DNA from 3 places in the Pokkaliibacter sp. CJK22405 genome. Region 3 is predicted to be linked to each of the others. Evidence: predicted binding sites of a transcription regulator. Region 3 holds the regulator's gene; each other region holds the start of a gene.

Region 1 (4,892 bases), on a different contig from region 3:
TCAAACGCACCACCCTGATAGGAGGCCACAGCGGACTCCAGATCCGAATGCGCCGTCATAATAATCACAGGCAGCGCAGGATATTCGTTGTGCACACGCTCAAGCAGGCCGAACCCGTTGGTACCGGGCATACGGATATCACTCAAGAGCACATCCGGCGTACCGCGACTTAACTGGCGCAGGGCCTGATCGGCAGACTCAAAGGACTGCACCTGAAGACCAGCCTGGGATAGGGCCTTTTCCAAAACCCATCGAATAGAACGATCGTCATCAACGATCCAGACATTAGTCTCGCTGGCCATGTTCTTGCTCCAGTGGAATAAACAGAGTGAATTGAGTTTGTCCCGGCTCGCTCTCGCACTTAATCATGCCCTGATGCTGATGAAGGATAGAGTGAGCAATTGATAGACCCAGACCCGTGCCACTCGCGCGACCACTAATCATGGGGTAAAAGATATTTTCCATCAGCGATTCGGGGATACCGGGACCGTTGTCGATAATACTGAGGGCACAAACCAGCCGATGCCGTTCATTACCCATGGTGAACTGCCGCAAACTGCGGGTACGTAAAATAATGCAAGGTTCGGGAATCTCAGATTCACCCAACGCCTGCATGGCATTTCGAACGATATTGAGCACCGCCTGAATCAGTTGCTCTTCATCGGCTTCAATTTCCGGAATACTTGGATCGTAATCCCGTTCAATACGAATACTTCCGCCCGACTCTGCGCTAATCAATGCGCAAACTCGCTCAATAATCTGGTGAATATTGAGAAAGCTGAATTGAGGCATAACACGCGGCCCCAACATGCGATCCACCAAATTACGCAGGCGATCCGCCTCCTCAATAATGACCTGGGTATATTCTTTCAAATCATCGGCGGGCAGTTCGCGCTCCAGCAGCTGCGCAGCCCCACGAATACCGCCCAGCGGATTTTTAATCTCATGAGCCATACCGCGAACCAGCTCACGCGTCGTTTCCTGCTTGGCATGCATTTCCTCTTCACGAGTAATACGCAGCAAGTGATCACGCGCCTGAAGCTCAAGCATCAATGCATGATCCTCGGCCAGCGGTGTCACACTGTAATCTACCGTGATCTGCTGACCATGGTGCAGGACAAGATGTGCCTCTCGCTGAGTGAAAGGGTGACCTGTCAGTGCCGATTCCTGCAGAATATGCATTGCCTCATCGGTGTCCCGAAATAGAGCACTGATGTGCGCTCCCATGAAGCGCTTGCCGCTTACCTGCAACAACATTTCTGCTGCCGGGTTCAGGTATTCGAGCTGTAGCAGCATATCGAGTCGCAATACTGCGGTCGACATGTTATCGAGTAATTGCCGATAAAACATTGCCTTAGCCATGATCCTCTTCCTGCAAGTCCACTTGCAAAGGGCGTACCTGACTTCAGATCAACAACCCCGCCAATTTCGCACCAAGTTAATGCAACACCCTGCGCCATTCTTTCTCATACCACACTGACTTCCATGACCAGTAGCAGAAAAAACGCACCCAGAGAGTTATCGCGGGAAAAAAAAGCCCCCGGCAAGCGGGGGCTTTTCTGTCATAAGCTCACGAAAGCTTATACGGAGTAGTACATGTCCATTTCGACAGGGTGAGTAGTCATGTTCAAACGCTGTACGTCGGCTTTTTTCAGGCCAATGTAAGCATCGATCATGTCGTCAGAGAAGACGCCACCCTTGGTCAGGAACTCACGATCCGCATCCAGAGCTGCCAGAGCTTCGCTCAGGGTTTCAGCAACAGTTGGGATCTCTGCTGCTTCTTCAGCAGGCAGGTCATACAAGTCTTTATCCATAGCATCGCCAGGATGGATCTTGTTCTGGATACCGTCCAGACCCGCCATCAGCAGCGCAGCGAAGCACAGGTAAGGGTTCGCACCTGGATCAGGGAAACGAGTCTCGATACGACGTGCTTTAGGGCTGGTAACGTGAGGAATACGAATAGAAGCAGAACGGTTACGGGCAGAGTAAGCCAGCATAACAGGGGCTTCGAAACCTGGAACCAGACGCTTGTAGGAGTTGGTCAGCGGGTTACAGAACGCGTTCAGCGCTTTAGCGTGCTTGATGATACCGCCGATGTAGTAAATAGCAGTTTCAGACAGGCCACCGTACTGCTCACCTGCAAACAGGTTCACGCCATCTTTGGACAGAGACTGGTGAACGTGCATACCGGAACCGTTATCACCAACGATAGGCTTAGGCATGAAAGTCGCAGTTTTGCCGTACAGGTGCGCAGTGTTGTGTACGCAGTACTTCAGGATCTGAGTTTTGTCAGCACGGCGAACCAGCGTATCAAACTTGGTACCGATTTCGTTCTGGCCCGCAGTAGCTACTTCGTGGTGGTGAACTTCCACTTCCACGCCCATCGCATCCAGAGCGTTACACATGGCAGTACGCAGCTCATAGCTGGAATCAATGGGAGGAACGGGGAAGTAACCGCCTTTAACGCGAGGACGGTGACCAGAATTCACACCATCAAACTCGTCATTGGAAGACCATGCAGCCTCTTCAGACTTGATTTTGTAACCACAGCCAGACATGTCGGCATTCCAGGTTACAGAGTCAAACACGAAAAACTCAGGCTCAGGACCGAAGAACGCGGTATCCGCAATACCGGTGGACTTCAGGTACTCTTCAGCACGCTTGGCCAGGGAGCGAGGATCACGCTCATAACCTTCGCCAGTAGCAGGCTCGATAACGTCGCAGTAAACGATCAGAGTGGGCTCTTCAGTGAAAGGATCCAGAACTGAAGTTTCGTCATCAGGACGGATAATCATGTCGGAAGCCTGAATGCCTTTCCAACCAGAAATAGAAGAACCGTCAAATGCCTGACCGTTCTCGAAAAATTCTTCATCTGCAGCGGCTGCAGGAATAGTCACGTGCTGCTCTTTACCTTTGAAATCGGTAAAACGCAGGTCGATCCACTTAACGCTATGTTCTTTGATCAGTTCTAGGGACTTGGCTGACATCTTCTGTCTCCGCAGTTTGGGGCAATGCACTTTAGTCGATTATTTCAGCAACAACGTATTAAGGACTTTTCACAAACCGACACCGAGCGACTCTGCTCGCGGCAGCGAAAAAGGTGGAGGCTTTCGCCTCCATCAAAGTTGTTACTGTCAACTGAGTCGCCTTAGCAAAAGCAACCCTTATGCCAAATATGCAACTACATGATTTATAAGGGATTTATCACCTTGCAAGATTAAAGCAAGATTTAACTCTTCCAATATAGTGCGATTTTCACTGCCTGCGCCCCATTTTGACGCACTATTTTGGTGCCAATAACGCCCCTGCGCCCAAGAATAGCGCCAGAGTAACTTTATGGTGCATTCGTCTGCCTCAGTTTGGGCAAACATTAAGGCGTTAAATGCGCCTTTTGCATGAAACTTCGGGCAATTGGCAGTCACGTAAATGCACTGATTAACGTATAATGCCGTTTTTCCGCCTGCCAGCTGCAGGCAATGTAAACAGTCAGGATTTCTCTTGTGATCGATAATCTACGCAATATTGCCATTATTGCCCACGTTGACCATGGCAAAACCACCCTGGTCGACAAGCTGCTGCAGCAGTCGGGTACCCTTCAGCGCCGTGACGAAGGTCAGGAGCGTCTGATGGACTCCAACGACCAGGAAAAGGAACGTGGTATCACCATCCTGGCGAAAAACACTGCCATCCGCTGGAATGACTACCGCATCAACATCGTAGACACCCCTGGACACGCTGACTTCGGTGGCGAGGTTGAACGCGTACTGTCTATGGTTGACTCTGTTCTGCTACTGGTTGATGCCGTTGACGGCCCAATGCCTCAGACTCGCTTCGTAACCCAGAAGGCTTTTGCCCGTGGCCTGAAGCCTATCGTTGTTATCAACAAGATCGACCGTCCTGGCGCACGTCCTGACTGGGTGATGGACCAGGTATTTGATCTGTTTGACCGTCTGGGCGCGACCGATGAGCAGCTCGACTTCCCGGTGATCTACGCTTCCGCTCTGAACGGTATTGCCGGTACCGATCACGAAAACATGTCTGAAGACATGACCCCGCTGTTCCAGGCGATTGTGGATCTGGTCTCTGCGCCAAACGTCGACAGCGATGGTCCTTTCCAGATGCAGGTTTCTGCACTGGACTACAACTCTTACCTGGGCGTTATCGGTGTTGGCCGTATCAATCGTGGTCGTATCAACACTAATACCCCGATCAAAGCGATCGATATCGATGGCAAAGTTCGCTCCGGCCGTGTTCTGAAAATCATGGGCTACCATGGTCTTGAGCGTGTGGAAGTCGATACTGCCGAAGCCGGGGACATCGTCTGCGTGACGGGCATGGACGAGCTCAACATCTCTGACACCCTGTGCGCACCGGATGCCGTTGAGGCAATGCCAGCACTGACCGTTGACGAACCTACCGTCAGCATGTGCTTCCAGGTTAACGATTCTCCTTTCGCAGGTCTGGAAGGCAAGTTTGTTACCTCGCGCAATATTAAAGAACGTCTTGACCGCGAACTGCTGCACAACGTGGCCCTGCGCGTTCGTCAGGGCGATACTCCTGACAAATTTATGGTTTCCGGTCGTGGCGAACTCCACCTTTCCGTTCTGATCGAAACCATGCGTCGTGAAGGCTATGAGCTGGCCGTTTCTCGTCCTGAAGTTATTCAGAAAGAAATCGACGGCGTCATCATGGAACCTTACGAGCAAGTCGTTATCGACTGTGAAGAAGACTACCAGGGTCCGGTCATGGAAGAGCTGGGTCGCCGTAAAGGCGAACTGCGCGATATGCAGATCGATGGCGCAGGTCGCGTCCGCATCGAATACCGCATTCCTTCTCGCGGCATGATCGGCTTCCGTAACCAGTTCCTGACCCTGACTTCCGGCACCGGCATT
Region 2 (4,892 bases), on a different contig from region 3:
ATGATGAGACGGGGTTTCATCGGCAGAATTGCTTGGGCTCCACCCCAGGTAATATCCCAGTTGCCGGTTAAACGCAGGCTTTAGATAGCGAGGAGTTCCTTCAAGGCTGAAGGCCTGGGTGGCGTGGCGGGACAGTGGTGGATGAATTGTGCCCATGAGAGGCTCCTCCTGCTAAGGCTATGCAGTACTTCAATTGATCTGCCTTAGCAGGTCACAGTAGTAGTGTTAGAAATCTGCCGGTGCGCTATCGTCGATAGCCATGTCACCTTCAGAGAAAAATTCAGGCTGTTGTCCCTGCATAATCTGTCCCAGCTTCGAAAGCGCATAAGACGTCACCATAGGGCCAGCAAATCGCCAGACATGTTTGCCAAGATCACCGATCACTGATGACTTCTGTTCTTCAGCAACCAGGGGTTGTTCGGTTTCTGTTGGGGCGGCAACAACCACTTTTTTGCTGCCGGGGCGGAGCAGGCCAAGTACAAGGCCAGTACCAAAGCTGGTGGCAAGCACTTTGGGTTGAGCAAGGAAATCACCTGACTTGTCTTTACTTTCCTGCCAGTGGCGGGAAACCAGTTCACGGCGAATTCGGGCAGTTTTCAGTGCCAGATCAATTTCTTGCTGAATGCTGTCGTTGTAGCGCATCTGCTTATTCCCCAGTTGTTGTGGCTAACAATCCTTAAATGCTTGTGTTTAATCAGGATTGTTAGGACTTTGGGCGAATTGTCCGATAAGGCTTCGGGTACCTTTGAACGCCAGGTTTTCGCTTCTACGACGCAGCCGCATTACCAGATAAGCGACAGCCCCGAGATTACCCGCAATTAAAAGAATCAATGCTAAGGCCCAAGGCAGGCCAAGCGCGTTTAGCCCAATGCCAATCACGGCAAGGATGCCGATCCAGCTTGCAATCAGCAGCACGGCGCTGATGATGCCGAGAACCAGCATTTCAACCAGGCTTAATGCAGCAAGTCGTGCCTCAAGGGTGGCGACATCAGTAAAGCTTTCCCACTGCGCTACCAGGGTTTTCCACGTCAGTTTCCACTGGCTCATGACGTCTGACAGTGAGGGGGGAGCATCACCGCGGGGATTCTCTCCCCGCAGTTCTGTTGGCTCCTGTGGAGGAGTCATAAGCTATCCTTAGTGCTTGCGAAGCAGAGCGGACAGGACAACACCGGCACCGAATGCCATACCCAATGAAGCGACAGGATGCTTGCGAACATAGGTGCTAACGCCGTCGCAGACTTCTTCACCCTTGGCGCGTGCTTTCGCGTACTGAGCACGCATCTGCTCATCCATTTCACCTGCTTTAGTGCGAATACCTTCTTCTGCACGTTCTGCATGAACCGCAGCGCGGTCAATCGCCTCGTGAGCCTTGGCAGCGGCATTGGCGGTGGTAGAAGTGTCCTTGTTAGTTGCAGTGCTCATAACTATTCCCTCGGTATGAAAGTAGTAAAAGTAAGTTCAGCAGAGTAACGATGGTTCAGAATAACTATGGTTCTGAATTCGCTTATAAGTCGTGAATAATGGCTGCTGCTGATTTCAGAGTGTTGCCCCTTAGTGGCGCAACGTCTCTTTCAATGCCTTCATGCGATCATGTGTCTGATGCATGACGGTCAATTGCTCGGTAAGACGCTTCTCAAGTGTCGGATTCTCGATATCCTCGATCGCCACTCGCAATTCGCTGAGAGTTCGATCTTCAAGTTCTTCCAGCTGCTCCACCAGAACAAAGTTCTCATCTTCTTTGCCTTTAATGGCGCGCTTAGCATCCGTGTACCACTTATGAAGGGAGCCGACGATGGTGCCTGATTCATCGACTTGCTCTTCTGTACGAACTTCATATTCAGGCTTGAGCGCATTGATCGCAGAGATGCGAGTAGTTGCTTGCTCGATAAAAATTCGGCGCAGATCCTGGTTGTCAGTCTCTTCAGCGGCATGCTCGTAGAAGTTCTTGCCGTCCTCGCAAACACCCACAAACTTCTCAAGAGTGCGTGCATCTTCTCGGGAAATGGATTTGTATTGCATCTTACGACTCCTTCTTTTTCGACTTCCCTGTGTCGTCCTTACCAAAGGGCTTGCTATGGTTTCAGCAAGCCATCTGCAGAATGGCATCCGGCCATTCTGATATTGAATAAACAGGCTTCACTGCCTCTTACCCGTCCCTTGGCGAATGTAGCTTCTTCCTGAAGCGTGTCCTGTTAACAGCCCAGTCCGTGGCTGCCGGTTCCTTATGCTCCGAGAAGAGAGGCGCTTCCTATGCCTCAAGTCCCTGCCTTCCTGGCAAATTTTTCATCCTGAATGAAGAACCTTCCTGTTCTTCCGGTCATCCTGACCGTATCGCATCCTTGCGGCAGACTTCCTCGTAACGTCCCTATTTGCGCAGCTATCACATCCTGTGATTGATGGCCCTAATCCTTCCCTGGCCACTGCCAACATCATGTCAGCTCACTGCGCTTAGATCCTTGTGTGCCGTCCTGGCACTTAACGTCCTTGTCACTCTCTCTTCCCTGGAGCGGCAACCTTCAGGCTGCGCTGGAACAGGTTTCCTGATCAAGGTGAGCTTAAATCAGGAATTTTCTGCAGGTTTGGAGACCACCAGGTCATCCACAACCTTGGTTACTCCATCCACATCCTTGGTGGTAGCAACCGCTAAATCCTTTTCTTTATCACTGGGGATTGTTCCACTCAGGGTCACTACACCACCAGGCGCTGTTTCAACGCTGATATTGGTCGAAGTCAGCTCTTTTTGGAGAAACAGCTGGGTTTTGATGCTGGCTGTGGTAGTCGCTGCATCAACCTGCTGCATAAATGAGGTTTCAGAGTCATCACGCTTCTCAGCTTTACCATCAACCTTCAGGTTGTTAGTTACGGTGGTAACTCCTTCGATATCTTTAGCAAGAGAACCTGCAAGTTCTTTATCGATATCGGAATCAACAGTACCGGTTAAGGTAACGGCACCTTTTTTTACATCCGTGTCGATCTTGAATGGATTCAGATGTTCATTCATCAAATACATGGTTTCGATTTTTCCGTCGAGCCATGCGTCTTTTGCGGTGCCAGTCCAGCTTTGATTGCTATTGGCTGAGTCTGCAAAAGCGATTCCTGAAGTTGCACTTAATACGGTTGCCAGTGCTGTCATCTTTACTACGTGATTCATTTGATTATTCCTTCATCAGATTCACGATTAATATAAAGCATTCGCCGTGCCAACTTTTTAAGTTATTGTTTTTTAAAGGTTTTTTTGTTTTTCTATCATGATTTTTATTCCGTCATTAACTTATTTACCAAGTAGCTTTGTAATAGCGTTGAAGTTTTTTCAGGGTGGTTTTTGTCAGTATTGTTCGTGTTGAATAAGGCAAAAGTTTAATTGCTATCAAGTGTTACCTGAGTATTTCAAGGATGATTCTTAGGTAATAATGAGTGAGAGAATCTAAGATGCAGTGGGAGGCTTTTTGATAAGTAAGCTTGGAAGATAAAAAAAAGAGGTGTTACTGAAAGGTAGGTCTATTGAAAACTATTTTAGTTTTGAGGTGTGATTCTGAATTTTTTGTCGGGGTTTGAAAATAATTACTTTTATTTTTTAGGTGCTTATAAAGTAGAAAACCCATAGGTGATAGTTTGCTATCGCCTATGGGCTTTATTGGGCAAGGTATATTTTGCCAGAGCGCAGGATCTTAGATTGCCAGCTCTTCTTTAATTTTGTTCAGTTTGTAGTAGCTGAAGCGTTCCATGAAAAGGCAGATCGCAAATGTCGCTACAATGAATGTTAAGCAAATGCCAACTACATTCACGGAGATTGTTGAGAACAGGCCAATTGTCGCTGCAAGGGCTACCAGGGTTCCTACGAATAAGGTTAACAGAATCTCAATCATCGTCTTATCATCCATAATTTATTATCGGTTAGTTGTTTGTATATAAGCTAGATGTGTGCCAACTTTTTAAGTTATTGATTTGTAAGGTTTTAAATGGTCATTTGTTAGTTTTTCAAGCAGCTGCTTGTAGAAATTTCCTATCCCTTTGGCAAGTTTTTCCAGATCGGGTAATTTTTGGAAAAGCGTTGTAATGATGGAGTCGGTATTTTTTACGTAAGGCACCCGTTAAAAATTACATACTTTGAAATATGAGTTACTTCCGGAGGATGCGGTGCTCCTATGAAGTTTCGCAGCTGTATTCGCTGGGAAGCCAAACTAGCGAGGTCGTGGTTATGCATGTGTTGAGAATAGGCTTTTTAGCCAGGCTATGAAGGAAGGGAGCGGCTGCGAGATTTTCGTTTGGCAGATGAGAAGAGGCTGGATAAACGAAAGCCCCAATTAAGGGGCTTTCATTTTTTAAGGCAAGTAGGACGTTTTGAGGGAGGTGGTTTCATCAGTGATGCGTCCGCTTCATATCATCCTTGATCGACTTCATTCGATCATGGGCCAACTGAATAGTGGCGAGATGGCTTCCTAGTTTGCTTGCCAGCCTTGGGTTATGCAGTGATCTCACTGCCTGTTTCAGCTCATTCAAAGACCTTGTCTCGGCTTCTTCCAGCGCCACAATGAATTGATAGTCCTGGCTGTCTGAAAGTGATGCCCGAATGTCTGTATACCATTGCTGTAATGTGCCTGAGACGGTGCCATTATCGACTGGTGATCCTTCACGATGCTGAACTTCTTCTGTCAGCTCCTGAATTGCTTCCCGGCGAGCTTGCGCCTGCTCAAGAAACACTCTACGCAAAGATGCACTGTCAACCTCGCGAGCTGCATGCTGATAGAAGCTTTTTCCATCCTCACATACGGCTAGCACTTGGTTTAACACCTTTAACTCAGTCTTCTTTTCGTCTTTGGTCAACATAATAAAGTCCCCTCTTGGCTCGCTTTAATCCGACTATGGTGGTGCTGAGACGAAGTGCCGCATCC
Region 3 (4,892 bases):
CGAGGGACAGGAAAGACAACGGCTGTAGGCATGCAAGCTGATCTTCAAAGCAAACATGTAGATTTATTGTCCCAGGTAGAAACGCTCTATGAACCTGCTCGCTAAAGTATCTTTATCTCTTGCACTATTGCTGCCCGTCGTTGCTCAGGCACTGCCGGAAGATCGTAATAAGCCGGTCCGGATCTTGTCTGATAATGCTGCGCTGGATGATGCGAAAGGGACAGTGACATACACCGGTAAAGTGAAACTCACTCAAGGCACACTCGAGATTGAAGCCGATAAAGTCGTGCTGTACCTCGTCAACGGTGAACTGACTCGTGCGAAAGCCTTTGGCAAGCCTGCGCATTATCAGCAGCTGCCCTCTCCTAACGAGCCCCTGACTCATGCCTATGGCCAGACACTGGATTATGACCTGAGCAAAGAAACAATCACTGCCCAGGAAAATGCCAAACTGACTCAGGCAAAAGATACCTTCACAGGTGACAAGATCATCTATGACATTACCCAACGCACCGTGAATGCCAGTGGTGGCAAAAGCTCAAATGCCGGTAGCGGCCGCGTTGAAATGATTTTGCACCCGAAACAAAAGACAACTGAATGAGTAGCACCCTGCAAGCACGCCACCTGGCTAAAGCCTATAAGGGCCGTCAGGTAGTCAAGGACGTCTCCCTCTCCGTGAGCCAAGGCCAGATCGTTGGCTTACTTGGTCCCAACGGCGCGGGCAAAACCACCTGCTTTTATATGATTGTCGGTCTGGTCGCCGCGGATAAGGGCGAAGTCCGCCGTGATGATCAGGACTTAACCCCACTGCCAGTTCATGGCCGCGCCCGTGCGGGCATCGGCTATCTGCCTCAGGAAGCCTCCGTTTTTCGCAAGTTAAGCGTTGAGAAAAACCTGATGGCGATCCTTGAAACCCGAAAAGATCTTGATCAGGATGCCCGCAAGAAAACGGCGGAGTCCTTAATGCAGGAGTTTCACATCTCCCACATTAAGGATAGTCTGGGCATGAGTTTATCCGGGGGCGAACGCCGTCGTGTGGAGATTGCCCGCGCGCTGGCCATGGATCCGGATTTTATTTTGCTGGACGAGCCTTTTGCCGGTGTTGACCCGATCTCGGTCACGGATATTCAGCAGATCATTCGCCATTTGAAAGAGCGTGGCATCGGTGTACTGATCACCGACCACAACGTGCGTGAGACACTCGCGATTTGTGATCACGCCTACATTGTAAGTGACGGGCACATTCTCGCTGAGGGCGATGCCGAGACGATTCTGCAACATGAGCAGGTTCGTCAGGTGTACCTTGGTGAAAATTTTCGCTATTGACCCATTCGAATGGCCTAAGCCATCCATAATTACTGAGTCGGAAGTATCTTCGTAGCCAAATATGAAGCCCTCTTTACAGTTAAAAATCGGTCAGCAGCTGACCATGACCCCGCAACTGCAGCAAGCCATCCGCTTACTGCAGCTTTCCACATTGGATCTTCAGCAGGAAATTCAGGAAGCACTGGATGGTAATCCCCTGTTGGATGTTGAAGAAGAGTTTGATACTCCCGTACCTGAAGAACGCTATGAAACCGCGCACAATCAGGAAACCCGGGACACCTCACAGAATGAGCAGGACGGCGCAGTCGACACTGACAGCCAGTGGTCTGATGACATTCCCGATGAACTGTCCGTAGACAGCTCTTGGGAAGATACCTATTCCACACTGCCTGCCTCATCCTCCAGCGGGGATGGTGACGATGGCTATGACTTTGAGTCACGAGCCACTGCTGGCGAATCCCTGCAGGACCATCTGGAGTGGCAGCTCAACCTGATGCCACTCAGCGATCGTGATCGCACCATTGCCTTCACCCTGGTCGACAGCATTAACGCAGAAGGCTACCTGACCTCTCCTCTGGAAGAGTTGCTTGAAAGTCTTGATGATCTGGATGAAGAAGATCCGGTGGAAATGGATGAGATGGTGATGGTGCTTCATCACCTGCAGCAGCTGGATCCGGCGGGCGTCGCAGCACGCGATCTTGCCGAGTGCCTGACCATCCAGCTCAAGCAACTGGCGACCACCACGCCCTGGCGTCAGGAAGCCATGGACATCATTGCCCAGCACCTGAACCTGCTCGGCACCCGCGACTATGCAACGCTGATGCGTCGCACCCGCCTCTCTGAAGAACAGCTGACAGCCGTCATACACCTGATCCAGAGCCTTAACCCCCGCCCCGGCGCCAGCATTAATGCAGGCGAATCAGAATACGTTGTACCTGATGTGGTGGTGGCGAAAAAAGAGGGTCAGTGGACTATCGAGCTGAATCAGGAAGCGATGCCGCGCCTGAAGGTGAATAACAGCTATGCCAGCATGATCAAGCGTGCGGACAACAGCGCGGATAACACCTATCTGAAAAATCAGCTACAGGAAGCACGCTGGTTTATCAAAAGTTTGCAAAGCCGTAATGACACCCTGCTGAAAGTCGCTACCAAGATTGTGGAGTTCCAGCTCGACTTTTTTGAGGAAGGCGAGGAAGCCATGCGCCCAATGGTTCTGGCAGATATCGCCCAGGCCGTCGAAATGCATGAATCCACCATCAGCCGTGTCACGACGCAAAAATTTATGCACACCCCTCGTGGTGTCTTTGAATTGAAGTACTTTTTCTCCAGCCATGTTGGCACTGCCGATGGCGGAGAAGCCTCTTCCACGGCGATTCGGGCAATGATCAAGAAGTTGATTGCCGATGAGCCACCGCGCAAGCCTCTGAGCGATGCCAAATTGGCAACCCTGCTGGGCGATCAGGGAATTAATGTCGCGCGAAGAACCGTCGCCAAGTATCGTGAAGCGATGGCAATTGCTCCATCGAATGAACGTAAGCGGCTGGTCTGAAAAGGAAACGATTTGGCGCTAAATAGATTTGACGAGCCCAGTCTTGGATTGGCTATAGTGAAATCTAACCAGCGAACAATCACTGGCAAATCAGGAGAGTCATATGCAAATAAACATCACAGGCCATCAGCTGGAATTAACTCCTGCCCTGACTGACTTTGTAAAAAATAAAATGCAGAAACTTGAGCGTCACGCCGACTCGATCACCAGTGTTCAGGTGACCCTGAACGTCGAGAAGCAGCGTCAGATTGCAGAAGCCACAGTTCATGTGGCAGGCGCCGACCTCCACGCCAGTAATGAAAATATCGACATGTATGCCGCCGTCGACGGTCTGATGGACAAGCTCGATCGTCAGCTCCTCAAACACAAAGAGAAGCACCAGGCTCGTAGCCAGGGTGCAATGGTACGCTAACGTCTTTATGCAACTTGACCAAATCCTAAGCCAGAGCTGCACCCTGACCGGTGCACCCTGGTCAAGCAAAAAGCGCGTTCTCGAGCAGGCTGCCGGCCTGCTCGCAGAACATCTCACGGATATCGACACCGACGATATCTTCAATGGACTTATTGGACGTGAGCGACTTGGCAGTACTGGCCTAGGTGGTGGTATTGCCATCCCTCACTGCCGCCTGTCTCAATGTGAAGAAGTGACCGCTGCGCTGATCCATCTGGAATCCCCGGTGGACTTTGATGCCAGAGATGGCCAGCCTGTGGATATCATCTTTGTACTGTTGGCACCTGAAGAAGCCCATGAGTCACACCTCCAGGCCCTGGCCATGGTTGCGGGCATGCTGCAAAACCCGGCAAACGTACAACAGCTGCGCGTGGCCAGCGATTCTGCAGGACTCTACAAGGCGGCTCTGTCCATCGTTCCGGACAAGGCATGAAGTTATTTATTATCAGCGGCCGTTCAGGCTCCGGTAAAAGTACAGCCCTCAATGCGCTGGAAGACTTGGGTTATTACTGTATCGATAACCTGCCGGTGGATCTGTTAAAGGCACTGGTACAGCAGGCGGAAAAGGCCCCCGATACACAACGCCAGAATATGGCGGTGAGTATTGATGCCCGTAACCTGCCCAATAACCTTGGCGACCTCCCCGTGCTGGTAGAGGAAATCCGGGAAATGGGCGTGCACTGTGAAGTGATCTATCTGGATGCCGAAGAAAGCATTTTGCTTCAGCGCTTCAGTGCGACACGCCGCAGACACCCGCTCACGGATGGCCGTGTCAGCCTGCAGGAAGCTATTCAGGAAGAGCGCCGACTACTGCGCTCTATTGCTAATTGTGCTGACCTGACCATAGACACAACGCACATGACACTTTACGACCTGCGCGACACCATTCGAACGCGGGTAGCAGGACGCAGCCAGGAACTGGCTATCCTGTTTCTGTCTTTTGGCTTCAAACACGGCCTGCCCCTGGATGCAGACCTTGTCTTTGACGTGCGTTGCCTGCCGAACCCTCACTGGATTCCAAGCCTTCGGGGTTTTACCGGCAAGGAGCAGCCCGTTATGGAGTATCTGGCGGCAGAGCCAGACGTGAATAAAATGCTGGATGACCTCCGTCATCTACTGGAAACCTGGCTGCCCTATTATGAGCGCAACAATCGTGCTTATATGACGGTTGCCATAGGCTGTACCGGTGGTCAGCACCGCTCCGTGTATATGGTTGAACAGCTGGCAGCTCACTTTGCCAACAGCCATCACCACATTCAAACCCGTCATCGCGAGCTCGATTAGTGCAGGAACGCCCATGCGTGAAGAAAGGATCACGTTAATCAACAAGCTGGGGCTCCATGCCCGAGCCACCGCCAAACTGATCGGGGTAACGACCCGTTTCACAGCGGACATTCGCATGAGCCGCGTAGGTGGCAATAAAGTGGATGCCAAGAGCATCATGTCCGTTATGCTGTTGGCTGCCTCCGTGGGGACAGAACTTGAGTTTATTCTTGATGGCGAGGATGAGGACGCTGCCTGGGAAGCTATCAAGACACTCATTGAGGATCGCTTCGACGAGGGCGA

What was found. Region 3 encodes sigma-54, which starts transcription at its own class of promoters, with help from an activator protein. Its sites were predicted from a motif close to TGGCACNNNNNTTGCTNT; they were not measured.
Region 1: the regulator sigma-54 is predicted to act here: its motif matches at 3,155-3,172, upstream of glnA (glutamate--ammonia ligase).
Region 2: the regulator sigma-54 is predicted to act here: its motif matches at 3,186-3,203, upstream of ACKC9G_RS04400 (BON domain-containing protein).

Annotation. Positions count from the first base shown of each region.
Region 1 is NZ_JBKKHQ010000025.1:5,365-10,256, reverse strand. Features, by position in the region: gene glnG (nitrogen regulation protein NR(I)) at 1-302, opposite strand, end outside; gene glnL (nitrogen regulation protein NR(II)) at 286-1,362, opposite strand; gene glnA (glutamate--ammonia ligase) at 1,581-2,987, opposite strand; gene typA (translational GTPase TypA) at 3,501-4,892, shown strand, end outside.
Region 2 is NZ_JBKKHQ010000007.1:267,761-272,652, forward strand. Features, by position in the region: gene ACKC9G_RS04375 (hypothetical protein) at 1-156, opposite strand, end outside; gene ACKC9G_RS04380 (hypothetical protein) at 226-642, opposite strand; gene ACKC9G_RS04385 (NfeD family protein) at 691-1,125, opposite strand; gene ACKC9G_RS04390 (hypothetical protein) at 1,135-1,422, opposite strand; gene ACKC9G_RS04395 (PA2169 family four-helix-bundle protein) at 1,552-2,019, opposite strand; gene ACKC9G_RS04400 (BON domain-containing protein) at 2,561-3,151, opposite strand; gene ACKC9G_RS04405 (hypothetical protein) at 3,669-3,881, opposite strand; gene ACKC9G_RS04410 (PA2169 family four-helix-bundle protein) at 4,360-4,827, opposite strand.
Region 3 is NZ_JBKKHQ010000014.1:112,473-117,364, reverse strand. Features, by position in the region: gene lptC (LPS export ABC transporter periplasmic protein LptC) at 1-105, shown strand, start outside; gene lptA (lipopolysaccharide transport periplasmic protein LptA) at 89-601, shown strand; gene lptB (LPS export ABC transporter ATP-binding protein) at 598-1,326, shown strand; gene ACKC9G_RS10960 (RNA polymerase factor sigma-54) at 1,388-2,875, shown strand; gene hpf (ribosome hibernation-promoting factor, HPF/YfiA family) at 2,979-3,287, shown strand; gene ptsN (PTS IIA-like nitrogen regulatory protein PtsN) at 3,295-3,759, shown strand; gene rapZ (RNase adapter RapZ) at 3,756-4,610, shown strand; gene ACKC9G_RS10940 (HPr family phosphocarrier protein) at 4,624-4,892, shown strand, end outside.